2 linked regions of the Anaerocolumna sp. AGMB13020 genome follow. The protein of the gene in region 1 binds, or shares a complex with, the protein of each later gene. Links are inferred from orthologs where the notes say so. Each region holds a gene or a part of one and is shown in the gene's direction. Other genes may lie near its edges.

Region 1 (8,462 bases):
AAGCCCCGTTTTCTTCATTAGGATTTTCGCTTTTCGCGTAAGACTTGCTTTATCTTTTTTGCCTTCATTTGTAGCAGGGAGAAGGATATTATCCAAAAGATTCAGGTTTTTAAGCATTGTGGGCTGTTGAAATATAAAACCCATTTGAGTCTTGCGAATATCCGCAAGCGTATTTTCACGAAGCTTCGCTAGTTCGGTATCTCCAAATTTAACAGATCCGCTTGTTAGCTCATCCATGCCGCTGAGCACGAACAGCAGTGTGGATTTCCCAGAACCGGACGGCCCCATTACAGCAACAAATTCACCCTTTGCTATTTCTACATTTACTTCGTTCAATACCTTTGCCTGTTCTTTACCCTTGCCAAAGATTTTTACGAGATTTTTACCAGTAATGATATTATTCATTATGTTAAGCCTCCTTCATATGCTGTGAAATTTTTAATGCCTGGATACCGGAAATTCCAAACATGGTAGCAGTGACAACGCAACCTGTGAGCAGCAGAGGTGAACCGAGGTAGACAAACCAGGGATTTACCATAAAATGAAAGGTAGTTGCACCAAAGGAAGATATGATTGCCACGCCGACAAGCTCTCCCAGCGTGTTTGCCAGAATGGTACCGATGATTAAGCCCAGTGCCAGCACAGTAATGGAGCGTGTAAGATACTGACAGCGTATGTCTGCACTGGTGAAGCCCATTGATTTCAGAATGGCGATGGGATACCGGTCTTTTGCCACCAGCATTTTAAAGAACAGCACAGTGACCAGTAGTGTTAGCAGGACAGTTACTATGGCAGCAACAACAGAAGCAATCCGGATGGCGTCTCGCATAGAGCCGAGCATCTGCCCAATACTCTCCTTAATGCCGGTAACTTTTGCAAAGAGAAACTGCTCCCTGTACTGTGATATTGCTGCTTTTACACTTTGGCGGTCGCGAAAGGTAACCGCAATTCCAACGCTTAAAATCTCTTCATGCTCTGCGGCAAAAGTGGCTTGTGCTGTTCGCCCGCCATTGGTGACATCAGAGTAAATTCCACAGACCGTCAGGTGTTTTTCTGTACCGTTAACGATTAAAATAATTTCATCCCCGAGGGTTTTATTAAGGTCTTTGGCATTGAGGACGGAGAGGGCGAGCTCTGTTTCTGCTTGTGGTGCACGACCTCTGGAGTAGGTTATGGGAAAGGCGGAATAGTCACCAAATGTCACCCGCAGTTTCTCTTTCGTCCCATTGTCTGCTTTTCGGTCTAACATCATACCGGTGAACAAAGCATACTTTTCAACATTCTCATCCTTTGCCAGCATGTCAGCAACTTCCGCCGCTTTTCCCAGTACGTCCTCTACCTGTGTTCGCATCACCCCGATATTTACGTCACAAATGCCCATACCCATGTAGGTGATAAAGTTCTCCGCAGAAATTGTGCTGCTGATATTTTGAGGAACAGCCATAAGAAAAGAAGAAACGACCAGAACCATCAACATGGTGACATACAGTTTTTTCCGGGAAACAATATCCTTGATTCCAAGAAAGATATTCCTGGAAAAAAGCCTGTTATTATTCAGTTGAAAGTTTCTGGATGATTTCGACTTTTCCTGTGGTGCACCGAATCGAATCGCCTGCATCGCGGATATTTTACGGAAGCGTCGCAATACACTGTTTACATACAACATGACACTCCCGCCGATTAGCGCCGCCCCCAAAAGTCCGCAAAACAGGCCGGGTAGCGGGTTACCGCTTTCACCCATGTACAATCGGATATTTTTCATGAAAGGAGCCTGGAGTGGAAGGGAAACCAGAAAACCCAGCATACAGGCCGCACCCGAAATAGCGCCGTATTTCATAAGATAGAGTTTTTTAATCTGTGATATTCGCATTCCAACCGCTTTAAGGACACCTATTTCCTTATAATCCTCTTCTATTTTGGCCAATAACGTAAAGCGAATACACAAAAATGCCATTAGGATCACAAGGGCTCCAATCAGCATCAGCACGGAAATCATGATGCCGTCCGTAATACCATTTATCATCTTCACCTGCGTATAAGTGATAGGGGGAGGGCCGTTTGCCGGGAGCCCCGCGCCTTGATAGGCAGCCTCAAAAGCCGGGAAGGAAACGTCCGCGTTCAGCCGGAATTCAATAAGATTCTCTAACTGCCCGAATACACGGACTCTTTCAAAATCTGCCTGGTTCACAAGGAACCGCTTGGAGCTTACCAGCGCCGCATTCATAACCGAATCACGCAAAAAACCAGCGATGGTAAAGGAAATTCCGTGGATGGTCACCGTATCCCCAAGCATTGCGTTTCCTTCCTGCCTGTAGTAGATGGGGACATAGATTTCACCATCTGTGGGATGTATGACATCACCATTTAAGTTAAGCAGAAAGTCGAACTTCTCGCTTTGCACGCAAAGACCGTTGTCTTGTATGCTTCCGGCAAGGGTATCCTCCCCGATGACAATATCCGCACCTTCGATGTTGAGAAACTCCAATACCTGATAATCCTCTACGCTGTCATTGGCATCCGCGAAGCTATGTAACTGTTCCATATCTACGTCGCCTGTGTGCATCTGCATGTAATGAAGCGATTTTGACGAAAGAAGCATATTGTCGATAGCGCCGAACAGGTTTAAGGTCAGTGATGCAGCCAGAGCAGTAAGCATGGCAGCAATGAGGATAAACGCTGTTATTGTGATGGTAATCAGCTTACTTTTACGGATATCATTCTTAATCATTTTATAATACATATATACCCCCTTTTCTGTATATGTTTTGTGTATACAGGTTTTGCTTTAGAATTACACAGGACAAAACTATTAGCACTTATCCCTTCGTTTATCTGTGTCCGGAAGCTTTTGGAAAGCTCAGGACAAACTTTTTTGTAAAAGGAGCGGGGGCATCCACTACGTAGACCTCACCGGAGTGCTGTTCCATCACCTTTTTCACAATGGCAAGCCCAAGTCCCGTACCACTGCTGGTACTTCTTGAAACACTGCCGGAAACAAAAGGCTCGAACAGATTCCCAGCGATTGCCTTCGGGATAGCTGTTCCGGTATCGGCAATTTGAATCTGAATACTGCCTGGTTCATCCATTAGCCCCACGGACAATAAGCTGCCCACAGGGTTATGGCGGATTGCATTTGTCAGCAGATTACTGATGGCCCGGTTAGTTTCCAAAGAATCCACCAGGTAATATACAGGTTTGTCTGGTAGCCGCAGTTCCAAGTTCATCTGCTTGCTTTCAATTTCGCCAAACAAAGTGGCACAAGATGCACGAAGTAGCTCGACTAAGTCTACCTTTTCAAAATTCATGCGGTATTGCGGTGTGCCCAACTTGGAGTAGGAAAGCAGCTGGTCAATCAATTGGTTCATCTGCCCGGCTTTTGCTTTGATTGCCAGATGGTATTCCTGTTGTTTGTCCGGGTCATCCACCATACCGTTTGCCAAGGCCCCTGCATAGCCGGAAATCGTTGTCATGGGGGTTTTCAAATCATGTGCGATATGGGAGAAAAGTTGCATCCTCTCATTTTCCATTGTCATTCGTTTTTCTTCCGAGTCTTTCAGCTTTTGCACCATATAATTGAAGGCATCCCGCATTTCGCCAAATTCCGTCTCTGTTTCAAATTCCAGTCTAGTGTCCAAACGGCCGGCCGTAACCTCTTTGAAACCTTCTTCCATTTTTTGAACGGGCTCCATGATTTTCCTGCTGATTCCGCGCCCAAAAAGGACAATTCCTATAGAATAAACTGCGACAGTGACAAGAATCCAGATAACGGAAAGTATGATTTGAAGGGGTTTCGTCCCTTCGGCCAGAGGGGAAGATGCTAGTTCTGAGAAGTTCATCCCGTTACTTAAGGTAAACAGACTGAATAGAAGCTCCAATAGCAGAAGTGTCAGTGCAATTCCGATGATGTAGCTTACGAATCTTCGCATGATGACTTTTTTAAAACTAAGCTTTTTCTTCAAGTACGCACCTCCAGACGATAACCTAAGCCTCTGACGGTTCCAATGGATACTGAGTCATGGTCAGGAAGTTTGCTGCGCAGCTTGCTGATAGCGACCATCACGGTATTGTCGTCCACAATAGTTGCCTCCTGCCATGCAGCTTCATAAATCTGCTGTTTGGTGTATACGCGGCCGGGACTTTGCATCAACAGCTTCATCATATTAAATTCCGTGGCGGTAAGAGGGATTGTCTCACTGCCAAAGCGAAGGATGCAAGCGGAAATATCCAAGCTCAGTTCGCCTGCTGTCAGTAAATCTGTTTCGTAATCCCCCGTACCCCCATTATAACGGCGTAATTGAGCTTTGATACGGGCAGTGACCTCCAAAGGGTCAAAGGGCTTTGTCACATAATCGTCCGCACCAAGGTCAAGTCCCAGTATTTTTTCATGATTTTCCGTTTTGGCACTCACAACGATAATTGGAAGATTGCTGCGCGCTCTCAACCCTTTGATTAGCTGATAACCGTCAAGCTCAGGCATCATAATGTCAATGACAGCCAGATCAATTCGCACGGATGCGGACTGTTTAAGCGCTTCCAATCCATTTTCAGCTTGTATTACAATATAGCCTTCCTTTTCTATATATAATCGCAAAAGCTCACGAATTTCTTTCTCATCATCTACAATCAGAATAGTTTTGCTCATGGTTTCACCTCTCTTCTTTCTCATCATACCCTCAAGCTGTAAGTTCATTATAGTAACCCTACCTTTCAATTAAACATGGTTAACCTTAACATTACCTTAAGATTTATTATTTCATTTATTGCCTGACACTAAAATAATCACCCAGTAATTACCTGCTGAAACAAAGACATTATATTGTTAATTACCTAAGAGGTCAACGGAGGTCTTTCATTTAGGTAAGTATTTTTTGCCCTAAACCGAGTGCTTTTCTGTCAGTCATAAGAGGATATCAAAAAGTTGGGATTACTTTTTGATATAAGACTGTATTATCCTATAAGAAATATAGAATAGAATTGAATAGGTGGTAAATAATAGTTAAATCATGTAATTGAAGATTGCTATGAGACGATTATTCCTATATAATAGTAGTAATGCTCTGATAAAATTTTAAAAAAGTGAGAAAAAATGAGATAAGAGGATTATTTGAGAGTTATATTAATGTATTTGCCTATTTTACCTGTTTTTGAGCGGAAAGTATAGTTGCATTATAAATGCAAATTTACTAATATATGTTTATCGGTTAGCACTCAATAGAAGCGAGTGCTAATAAAACTCAAAATATGCCTTTTTTAATGAAATATTGATATCATAAGGAGGAAATGAAAATGAAATTAGTGCCTTTAGGAGACAAAGTGGTTTTAAAGCAGCTTGTTGCTGAAGAGACAACAAAATCAGGTATTGTTTTACCTGGTCAGGCAAAAGAAAAACCTCAGCAGGCGGAAGTTATTGCAGTAGGCCCCGGCGGTGTTGTAGACGGGAAAGAAGTAACTATGCAGGTTAAGGTTGGAGATAAGGTTATTTTCTCTAAATATTCCGGAACTGAGGTTAAATTAGAGGATCAGGAATACATTGTTGTAAAACAAAACGATATCGTTGCTGTTGTAGAAGACTAATTATAAAAGATTTCGTATCACACATTGCCAAAATATTTTTGGTACGTTTGGTGTATGGTTGTATCTAACCAGATAGGAAGTTTACGATTATTTAAGAATAATTTAGGAGGTTATTAAAATGGCAAAAGAAATTAAACATGGTGCAGAAGCCAGAGCAGCTCTGGAAAGTGGCGTTAATTTATTAGCAAATACAGTTAAAGTTACATTAGGACCTAAGGGAAGAAACGTTGTACTTGATAAATCCTACGGTGCTCCTTTAATTACAAACGATGGTGTTACCATTGCGAAGGAAATCGAATTAGAAGATGCTTTTGAGAACATGGGAGCTCAGTTAGTAAAAGAAGTTGCAACAAAGACCAATGATGTTGCAGGTGATGGTACAACTACAGCTACTGTTCTTGCACAGGCTATGATCAATGAAGGCATCAAGAACCTGGCAGCAGGTGCTAATCCTATTATCTTAAGAAAAGGTATGCAGAAAGCTACTGATACAGCAGTTGACGCTATCTTAAAAATGAGCTCTAAACTTAACGGCAAAGAGCAGATTGCAAGAGTTGCAGCAATTTCCGCTGGTGATGATTCCGTTGGTGAAATGGTAGCAGACGCTATGGAGAAAGTATCCAATGACGGTGTTATCACAATTGAAGAATCCAAGACTATGAAGACCGAGCTTGACCTGGTAGAAGGTATGCAGTTTGACAGAGGATATATCTCTGCTTACATGGCAACTGACATGGACAAAATGGAAGCCAATTTAGACAATCCATATATCTTGATCACAGACAAGAAAATCTCCAATATTCAGGATATACTTCCTGTTTTAGAGCAGATCGTTCAGTCTGGTGCTAGACTTTTAATCATAGCTGAAGATATCGAAGGTGAAGCATTAACAACCTTAATCGTTAACAAGTTAAGAGGAACTTTCAGCGTTGTTGCAGTAAAAGCTCCTGGCTATGGCGACAGAAGAAAAGAAATGCTTCAGGATATCGCTGTTCTTACAGGCGGTACAGTAATTTCCGACGATTTAGGTCTTGATCTGAAAGAGACTTCTCTTGATCAGTTAGGCCGTGCAAAATCCGTAAAAGTTCAGAAAGAAAACACTATCATTGTTGATGGTGAAGGACAGAAGAACAATATCGATGCAAGAATTTCTCAGATCAAAGCTCAGATTGAAGAAACTACTTCTGAATTCGATAAAGAGAAATTACAGGAAAGACTTGCTAAATTAGCAGGTGGTGTAGCTGTTATCCGTGTAGGTGCTGCTACTGAAACAGAAATGAAAGAGAAGAAACTTCGTATGGAAGATGCTCTTGCAGCTACAAGAGCAGCTGTTGAAGAAGGTATCGTAGCAGGTGGTGGTTCTGCTTACATTCATGCTTCCAAAGATGTTGCTGCATTAGCAGCTACTTTAGAAGGAGACGAGAAGACAGGTGCTAATATTATACTGAAAGCTCTGGAAGCGCCTCTTCACTGCATCGTATCCAATGCAGGTCTTGAAGGCTCCGTTGTTACCAGCAAGGTAAAAGAGAAAGAACCCGGCGTTGGTTTTGACGCGCTGAAAGAAGCTTATGTAGATATGGTTTCTGCTGGTATCTTAGATCCTGCCAAGGTTACAAGAAGCGCTCTTCAGAACGCTACTAGCGTTGCATCAACTCTGTTAACTACAGAATCTGTAGTTGCTAATATAAAATCCAATGAGCCAGCAATGCCTGCAGGTGCCGGCGGAATGGGAATGATGTAATTTCCAGCTCTTCCAATAAATAAATATACGATAATTACCAGAAAGCTGTTTGAATTTCTTAATACAAGAATTCAAACAGCTTTTTTAGTTACTGTTTTTCTTGAATTTTTTATAACTTTTTATAAAGATATTAGAATTATTTTGCTATTAAGGCTTTTCCTTTGTGAGTTTTTTTAGTATAATGGGCTTAAAGACATGCCGTTCGGTAAAAAAGCTGATAGGTCAGCAACCTGTTATTATAATTCTGACAAAATGTATAATAGGATTATGGCATAAAATAAGGTTAGGAGGCATAAAAATGAACGAGTTATATGCAGAGGCAGGAGTCAAGAGAAAGGAAACTGCTGGGACATATGCTATAAGAATATTATTGATATTTGCAGCTGTTCTGTTATTTATTATATCATTAAGCAACCAGATCATGTTATTTGTGGCGGCTATCGTGATAGTAGGTATTTTTTATTTCTTTCCGAGACTTAGTTTAGAATATGAGTATGTATACTGTGACGGACAGTTGGATTTTGATAAGATCATGGGTAAATCCAAGAGAAAGAATGCTCTTAAAATTGATTTCGAGCAGGTAGAAGTAATGGCTCCTCAGGGTTCCCATGCTTTGGATAGCTATAATCATATTAAATGCGATGTGAAGGATTTCTCTTCCGGCAATAAGGAAACTACCCCTTATGTAATCATTTATCGTCAGGGTGAGAAGAACTTAAAGATCTTATTTGAGCCGAATGAGAAAATGTTAAATTGTATCAAGATGAAGAACCCCAGAAAACTTGTGCAGTATTAGTCTTTGACTTTAACAGTTAATTGATCGAAAGCAATGGAGTATTCGTTACACATTACAAAAAAGATTTTGCACAGAGAAATAAGTACAGATATATATAGGTAATAACGAAAGCTTAAGAAATGTACCCGGGACGGTGTCTTATGACAAGGTCTTTCGGGTATTTTTTTGTGACGAAAGAAATCATTCTATAATTGCTTCCAGGTTCAGATAACCGAAAGGGCATGAGTAATATATGGATATCGATGAAGGCGGGAATGGATAGCTGAAGGCACCGAAAGGTTTCTGCAAAAAGGTCTGATAAACAATTTATTATGTTTTATTTTTTAAGAAGAAGTAATTGAAAGAAGGTAA
Region 2 (8,395 bases), 960 kb from region 1 along the record:
TCTGCAAAGGAACCGCATGTTGTTGACGTTGCGAACTTCTTAAATAGTATGGGTGCCAACATTAAAGGTACAGGAACCGATGTTATCCGTATCAAAGGTGTGGAGAAGTTAAACGGCAGTGAATACTCCATTATCCCTGATCAGATTGAAGCAGGAACGTTCATGTTTGCAGCAGCTGCAACAAAAGGAAATGTCCTTATTAAAAATGTCATACCAAAGCATCTCGAGGCCATAACAGCAAAGCTTATAGAGATTGGCGCACAGGTCGAGGAATATGATGATGCCGTAAGAGTAAGTGCAACGGGTACTCTTGGACATACTCATGTAAAGACTCTCCCTTATCCAGGTTTTCCTACCGATATGCAGCCTCAGATTTCTGCGGTTTTAGTTACTTCTGAAGGAACCAGTATTGTTACGGAAACAGTTTATGAGAACAGACTTCGATATGTGGATGAATTCGCCAGAATGGGTGCCAATATAAAAGTAGAAGGCAATACAGCGGTAATTATGGGTGTTAAGAATCTTACGGGTGCTATTGTGACTGCTCCTGATTTAAGAGCCGGTGCTGCCCTTGTTATAGCAGGCCTTGCAGCAACCGGTTTTACCTTTGTTGAACAGGTTGAGTATATTGAGCGAGGATATGAGCATTTCGAGAGAAAGATGCAGCAGCTGGGAGCCATCATGGAAAAAGTTGATGTGGAAGATGAAAAAGCAATTCAGAAATTTAAATTAAAGGTAAGTTAATAAAAGTGCTGACGTAAGGATATCTGCGTCAGCACTTTTTGTGGTATAGAAAGAATATATTCAGGTTCGCAATGAACATATATAGGTTCATAAGTATATAGGTTTACAAAGAAAATACAGTATGAAAGAATTAGAGAAGATTGTGTTCTGTTATAGCTAATTTTCCTGTTAGAGCAGAGCTTCTATGATAATATCTTTCTCTTTTGAAAGATCAAGGAAGGCTGCACCTACCTGAACGATAGGTTTGGAAAGGGCATGTTTGTTAATCATTCGTATTTCCCCTTCTTTTCCGTTGCTTAAACGGACCTTATTACCTACATAAGCTTGTATAATCTTCTCCAGGAACAAAAGCACATAAGCTGGATCATACTTTTGAAGGCCTTCGGACTCAAATACAGAGATAGCCTGAAAAGGACTTAAAGCAGGACGATAAACTCTTGCGGAGGTCATGGCATCGTATACATCAATAATTCCGATGATCTTAGCAAAAGGTTCTATCTTATCTGCTGTCAGTTTATAGGGATATCCACTACCATCGCAACGTTCATGATGCATTAACGCTACGTTGGCTATTCTTGGATCAAGGTCCTTGCTCTTCAACACATTATACCCCTGAAGGGTGTGGGTCTTTATGGTTACGTAATCAGTAGGAGTCAGCTTCTCCTGTTTATTAATCAGTTCATTTGGAAGAGAGAGCTTACCAATATCGTGAAGAAGTCCTGCCAGTGTAAGAAGCTCGATTTCCTTCTCCGGCAGATTAAGCCATTTACCGAATACATTGCTTAGTAATGATACATTGAGACAGTGTACGTATGTAATATCATCATGCTCTCTCATACAGTGAAGCATGTCAAAGACATGGATTCCATTCCGGCTCTTTTCCAGTAAATCTGAGGTGTGCTCCAGGAGGCCAGATACGTCTATGGGTTCATTGGCATCAGAAAGTTTATCCAATTCACCTTTAAAGGAATCAACTTTTTGGTTAAACGATTGTTGAAACTCTTTGAATTCTGCGCTAGTACGCACCTTCTCAGAATAACTGACTTCTTTTACCGGTTCTGGTGCTTTCTGCGGTTCGGAGGTATCCTTTCCCTCAGACACGATAATATTGAATTCAGTGATTGAATTAAATTTGAGTCTTGTAATTATACGATCAGTCAGCATGATCCCTTTGGATATAACTAATTGATTGGATGCATTATAAATATCATCGGCAACAATCATTCCGGGCTTAGCCTGTCGCATGGATATCCTTTGTTTCTTCACGTTTAATCCGCTCCTATCTGTGCCTTCGTGGCGCATGGTTACAGGGTTTAGAGCAACCTGTTTTTACCATATAGGCTAAGTATATTTAATCTCAAATCAGTTGTCAATAAAAAAATACTTGACAAAGATACCTATATAAGATATCCTCAATTACGTAACATAATATAATAAAACTTATATCTCTTATTCAGAGTGACGGAGAGTAAAGGCTCTATGAAGTCACGGCAACCCCCTATGCGGAAGGTGCCAACCTGAGCGAGTAATCGAACAATAAGAGGATTTGATGCTTTTTTTTCAAGTCCGCTTAGCAGGACTTTTTTTTATGTAAGGAAAAGACAATAGATATCCTATACCGAAGGAGTCCTACAAGCAGAATGCACATGACGCGCAAAAGGAAAGATTGTCAATATGACCAAGTGCATTAGCGCTTGAATCTGGAAAACCAGGTTCTTTGATCTTGCAGTGATAGAGGAAAAGTTTTGAGTATGTGTGCCGTGGAGCACAGATAGGAGTTAGCTATGAATAAATTATTATTTACATCGGAGTCCGTAACCGAGGGGCATCCCGATAAAATCTGTGATCAGATTTCCGATTCTGTTTTGGATGCCATGTTAGAGCAGGATCCTATGAGCCGTGTTGCCTGCGAAACAGCAATAACCACCGGTTTAGTACTGGTTATGGGAGAGATTACAACAAATGGCTATGTAGACATTCAGAAAATCGTACGTGATACTATCAGAGAGATTGGATATGACAGATCAGATTATGGTTTTGATGCCAATACCTGCGGTGTTATCGTAGCGTTAGACGAGCAGTCTTCTGATATCGCTATGGGTGTTAACAAAGCCCTTGAAGCGAAGGAAAAGACCATGTCCGAGGACGAGCTGGAAGCAATCGGTGCAGGTGATCAGGGTATGATGTTTGGTTATGCAAGCAATGAGACAGAAGAGTATCTGCCTTATCCTATTTCTTTAGCACATAAGCTTACCAGACAGTTGACAAAAGTACGTAAAGACGGAACTCTTTCTTATTTAAGACCCGACGGAAAATCTCAGGTAACCGTAGAATATAATGAAGCCGGCAAACCAGTGCATTTAAATGCGGTAGTTCTTTCTACTCAGCACGGTGCGGAAGTTACGCAGGAACAGATTCATGCAGATATCAAGAAATATGTATTTGATGAAGTTCTTCCAGCAGAACTGGTAGATGAGAATACAAAGTTCTTTATTAATCCCACCGGCAGATTTGTAATCGGCGGACCCAATGGTGACAGCGGTTTAACAGGCCGCAAGATCATTGTAGACACTTATGGCGGATATGCTCGTCACGGCGGTGGTGCTTTCTCTGGTAAGGATTGCACAAAGGTAGACCGTTCAGCTGCTTATGCAGCACGTTATGTAGCAAAGAATATCGTAGCTGCAGGTCTGGCTGAAAAATGTGAGATTCAGTTATCCTATGCAATCGGTGTGGCACAGCCTACCTCCATTATGGTTGATACTTTCGGAACAAGTTCCTTAAGTGCCGATGAGTTCGTTGAAATCATTCGTGAGAACTTTGATCTTCGTCCCGCAGGAATTATTAAGATGCTTGACTTAAGACGTCCTATCTACAAGCAGACTGCAGCTTACGGACATTTTGGAAGAAATGATCTTGATCTGCCTTGGGAGAAGACAGATAAAGCAGAGATATTAAGCAGCTATAAGAAATAAGGTTTTATTAAGTTGATATAAGTTGTACAATCAGAAGGTTTTCCATTTATGGCGAGCCTTCTTTTTTTATAAAATATTTAGAAAACTCATAGTTATTTTCAGTGTAGAAGCCGGAGGCTTATGGTATAATAACCTATAGAAGCATGGAAGATTCTGTGAATACAATTATGATTGAATCACCTGCTTTTTGCACAAGAAGAATAGGAGGTTCCTGAATTGAAATTAAAGAGCAGGCTGTTTACGGCCTTTCTTATTATAACTACGATACCTCTTTTGCTGGTTTGCTTGTCCATTAGTATTATAATCGGATATCAGAACAATGAGATTAAACAGGTCTATGATGTGAAAACAGATTCTATCACAGCCATATCAAACCCCGTACAGCTCTTAAGCAGACTTACAAAAGGTGTATACAATGAAATTGTTTTAATGGCAGCTAAGAATCCGGATAAATTTGAAGACAATGAATATGTGAACTATCTGGAGAAGGAACTTACCGGAAAGTATTCCTATCTTGTTATACGTAAGGAGGATACCTTTCTATACAGCGGAAATACAACAAAATTCGAAAAAATACAAAACAGTATTCCGAAATTTGGTAAGTATACCGGAACAGTGGAAGGCGGACTTTATGTGGACGGGCAATATCCTTTTCTCTTAAAGCAGCAGGATTTCCACTTTAGTGACGGTACCGAAGGAAGCGTCATAATCATTACGGAGCTGGATACTTTGATTCCTCAGATTAAGGCTTCCGCCATACAGCTTCTCCTTTCACTTATTTCAATTATAATATTAACAGCATCAGTGTTGATAATATGGATTTACCGAAGTGTTATAATACCAATTAATACACTTCATGCTGCAACCAATGCCATGAAGGAAGGCAATCTGGATTATTCCATCGAAGGTGATCCGGAGGATGAAATCGGAAGGCTCTGTGTGGACTTCGAGGAGATGAGAATACGTCTCAAAGAGCTGATAGATGTAAGGCTTCGTTATGAGCAGGAAATGAAAGAATTAATCAGTAATATTTCTCACGATCTGAGGACGCCTATAACTGCAATCAAAGGTTATGCGGAAGGGATTATGGACGGAGTTGCAGATACGAAGGAGAAGCAGGAGAAATATCTTAAGACAATTTACACAAAGGCTAACGATTTATCTGCCCTGGTAGATGAACTGTCTTTTTACTCTAAAATTGACTGTAATACCATGCCGTATACCTTCTCCTGTCTTAACCTTGGCGATTATTTTGAGGACTGCTTCGGTGAGATTAACCTGGATCTGGAGGTTAAGAATATAGAAGTGGAATATCATAATGATACGGATAAAGACACCAAGGTTAATGTAGATGCAGAGCAGCTGAAACGTGTGGTTAATAATATCGTTGGAAATTCCGTAAAATATATGAATCGAAAAAATGGACGTATCATGATACGAATTATGGAGGGCGGCAGTTTTAACCGACCGGAGGATGTGGTAATCTGCATCGAAGATAATGGTGTGGGGATTCCAAAGAAAGACCTTCCTTATGTATTTGAGCGGTTCTACAGGGCAGATGCCTCCAGAAATTCCACCAAAGGCGGAACCGGATTGGGACTTGCCATTGCCAAGAAAATCATAGAAGATCATATGGGGACTATATGGGCGGAAAGTGATGAAGAAAAAGGTACCGCCATATTTTTCTCCTTAAAGAAATGCAAGGAATGTCCAGAACAGGAACAGTCTATCAACGAAGGTTAACATTTAATTATATAAAATAAAGAATTTGGAATGGAGGATACTATGAGCAGAATATTAATTGTAGAAGATGAAATGGCAATTGCAGAGCTGGAGAAGGATTATCTGGAGCTCAGCGGTTTTGAGGTGGATATAGAAAACACAGGTGATCAGGGACTTGAAAGAGCACTGAATGAAGATTTTGATCTGATAATTCTGGATCTGATGCTTCCGGGACTTGATGGTTTTGAGATCTGTAAGTCTATCCGAAGTGCAAAAAATATACCTATCTTTATGGTATCAGCGAAAAAAGAGGATATCGATAAGATCAGGGGCTTAGGAATGGGCGCTGATGACTATATCACAAAACCCTTTAGTCCCAGCGAGCTGGTAGCCAGAGTAAAGGCGCACCTGGCACGTTATGAAAGACTAATCGGTGAAAGTGTCAGAGAAAATGAGATTATTGAAATCAGGGGAATTAAGATTGACAAGACGGCCAGACGAGTATACGTTAATAGTGAAGAGAAGAATTTTACCACAAAAGAGTTCGACCTTTTAACCTTTTTAGCGGAGAACCCCAATCGCGTATATACGAAAGAAGAGCTATTCCAGGAAATCTGGGATATGGACTCCATTGGTGATATTGCTACAGTTACGGTGCATATCAAGAAAATCAGAGAAAAGATTGAATTTAACACCTCAAAGCCACAGTATATTGAGACGATATGGGGTGTGGGTTACCGTTTTAAAGTGTAATTAGAACCGAAAATGGTATAAAAAATGAGCAATGGGACCGGCAGGTTTTAAACAGGTCCAAAGCCAAGCCACATTGAATTCCTCCAGTGTTAGGGGAATCTACACGATGTGTCTTTCAGAAAAAAGAATATATGTATCAGGAAGAGGGAGCGAGTATGGAGACCAGGATTGCTTTAGTTGGTATTATTGTAGAGAATCTTGAAAAGGTAGAGGAGGTAAATCATATTCTTCATGAATATGGGAAATTTATTGTGGGCAGAATGGGACTGCCGATTAAAGAACATGGTGTAAATATTATCAGCATTGTAGTAGAATCAGACAGCAATACGATTAATTCTCTGTCCGGCAAGCTCGGCATGTTGGAAGGAATCAGCGCTAAGACAGTATATTCAAAAACGGGAACCAATTAATAAAAGGCTTGGTACGACAGGCAGATTGAGGATGCATAGGTTATCCTCTTAGAATTAAAGTATGCCAGAGTGGGAATTTGAGTTAGTGTGGAAGAAGCTTAATATGAGATGCTGACACCAATAGATACTTCTGTATTATTTATCTATGGGAGTAGCTTTTACAAGTCTGAGGCAGGAGGGAATTCAATATGTATGATATCTTAAAAACAAGACGAAGCATCCGAAAGTTTACGGAAAAGAACTTGGAGGAAGCAGTATTAGAGGAAATATTAAAAGGGGCCTTAATGGCACCCTCTTCCCGAAGTATTAGGCCTTGGGAACTTGTAGTGGTAAGAGACAAGGATACCTTAAGTTCCCTAAGCCGCTGCAGAGGTGCGCAGTCAGCGCTTATCGGAGGAGCGGATACAGCTGTGGTGGTAACAGCTGATACTACACTTTCGGACGTATGGGTTGAGGATACCTCGATTCTGGCAGCTATCCTGCAGCTTGAAGCTCATGCAAAGGGGCTTGGTTCCTGTTGGGTACAAATAAGAAATCGCAGTAAAGAGGAAGGTGTTACGGCGGAGGACTATATAAAAGAGTTGCTTAAGATACCAGAAGGTTATGGAGTGGAGTGCATTATTGCACTTGGATACCCAGCGGAAGCAAGAGCTCCTCACGAGGAGGAAAAACTCCCTATGACTAAGATTAGAAGAGAGCAATTCTAGAGAATACTTTCTAAGCATAGGAATTATTCTCTAGAAACTTTATGAAATAAAGTTTGATTCCAATATATAAAACGGGTATAGGGAGACTTATGGTATCCATATACCCGTTAAGTCTTAGAGATTAGGATCAGATCTTTTCACAGCCTGCGGCATGTCCTAACCAGAGGGTATTCATTGGTGAATCAAATTCCGGGTCGTCTATAAAATCTTTTGAGATGTTGTTGATGTTAGTGATTCTGTTCATTGTACCTCTCTTTCAGCACTTTGGTTGTTATTGTGATATTATTTATTCTATCTTTATCATGGTTCTATGGACAATGGATAAAACATTTAAAATTATTTATTCTTATTTTGATGGTGTTCTTAACAGAGCCTTTACTTGCGTGACATACCGTGTTATAATGATAACCACAAATTTTTAAAAATGTTTGGTTAACGATTAGGAGGACACTATGCATATCACGATAACGGGAAATCTTGGAAGCGGAAAATCCACAATCTGCAAGATATTGGAGGACAAGTTCGGTTTTGAGATTTATTCCACAGGGAAGGTTCAAAGAGAACTGGCGAGACAGATGAACATGACGACCCTAGAGATGAACCAGTTAATGTGCAGTGACCATAAGTATGACAATATGATAGATGATGCAACTGCTGCAATATCCAGAGAGAACCCGGATAAGAACATTATTTTCGATTCCAGGCTGGCCTGGCACTTTGTGGGAAAATCTTTTAAGGTATTTCTGGCGGTAGATTTAAATATAGCGGCAGAGAGAGTTATGCATGATAATAGAGGGAAGGAAGAACAGTACGCTACTTTAGAGGAAGCAAAAGAGAAACTGTTTGAGAGAGCCCAGACAGAGAATCTGCGCTATAAAGACATTTATAATCTGGAATATTTTAATTATTCAAATTATAATCTGGTTATAGAGAGTACCTATTCTTCACCGGAGCTTATTGCTTCTGTAATAATGAAGGAAGCGAAAAATTATTATGCACTGATGGCAGATAACAACGGACAATGTGTTAATACTACAAGAATTCTGCTTTCACCTAAATCTCTTTATAAGGATAAGGTAACCAA

What was found.
Region 2: the proteins of groL (region 1) and metK are in contact, whole or in part, in a cryo-EM structure (PDB 8P4O), measured with the Escherichia coli proteins. The link is inferred for Anaerocolumna sp. AGMB13020 from one-to-one orthologs.

What each region holds. Positions count from the first base shown.
Region 1 is NZ_CP136910.1:2,157,185-2,165,646, reverse strand. What follows is about bases 5,104-8,003. They hold groL (chaperonin GroEL), read left to right. Parts: upstream 5,104-5,692; coding sequence 5,693-7,315; downstream 7,316-8,003. Other genes in these bases: R2R35_RS08510 (DUF6106 family protein), read left to right, coding at 7,614-8,003; R2R35_RS08520 (co-chaperone GroES), read left to right, coding at 5,287-5,574. Also shown: R2R35_RS08540 (ABC transporter ATP-binding protein), read right to left, coding at 1-405; R2R35_RS08535 (ABC transporter permease), read right to left, coding at 410-2,740; R2R35_RS08530 (HAMP domain-containing sensor histidine kinase), read right to left, coding at 2,829-3,959; R2R35_RS08525 (response regulator transcription factor), read right to left, coding at 3,956-4,642; more of R2R35_RS08510, read left to right, coding at 8,004-8,111.
Region 2 is NZ_CP136910.1:3,112,630-3,121,024, forward strand. The notes cover bases 1,791-4,623. They hold metK (methionine adenosyltransferase), read left to right. Parts: upstream 1,791-2,528; coding sequence 2,529-3,719; downstream 3,720-4,623. Other genes in these bases: R2R35_RS12670 (HD-GYP domain-containing protein), read right to left, coding at 1,791-2,010; R2R35_RS12680 (sensor histidine kinase), read left to right, coding at 3,936-4,623. In the rest of the region: R2R35_RS12665 (UDP-N-acetylglucosamine 1-carboxyvinyltransferase), read left to right, coding at 1-744; more of R2R35_RS12670, read right to left, coding at 913-1,790; more of R2R35_RS12680, read left to right, coding at 4,624-5,462; R2R35_RS12685 (response regulator transcription factor), read left to right, coding at 5,505-6,194; R2R35_RS12690 (TM1266 family iron-only hydrogenase system putative regulator), read left to right, coding at 6,350-6,604; R2R35_RS12695 (nitroreductase family protein), read left to right, coding at 6,793-7,311; R2R35_RS12700 (cytidylate kinase family protein), read left to right, coding at 7,764-8,395. UniProt on the Escherichia coli protein: Catalyzes the formation of S-adenosylmethionine (AdoMet) from methionine and ATP.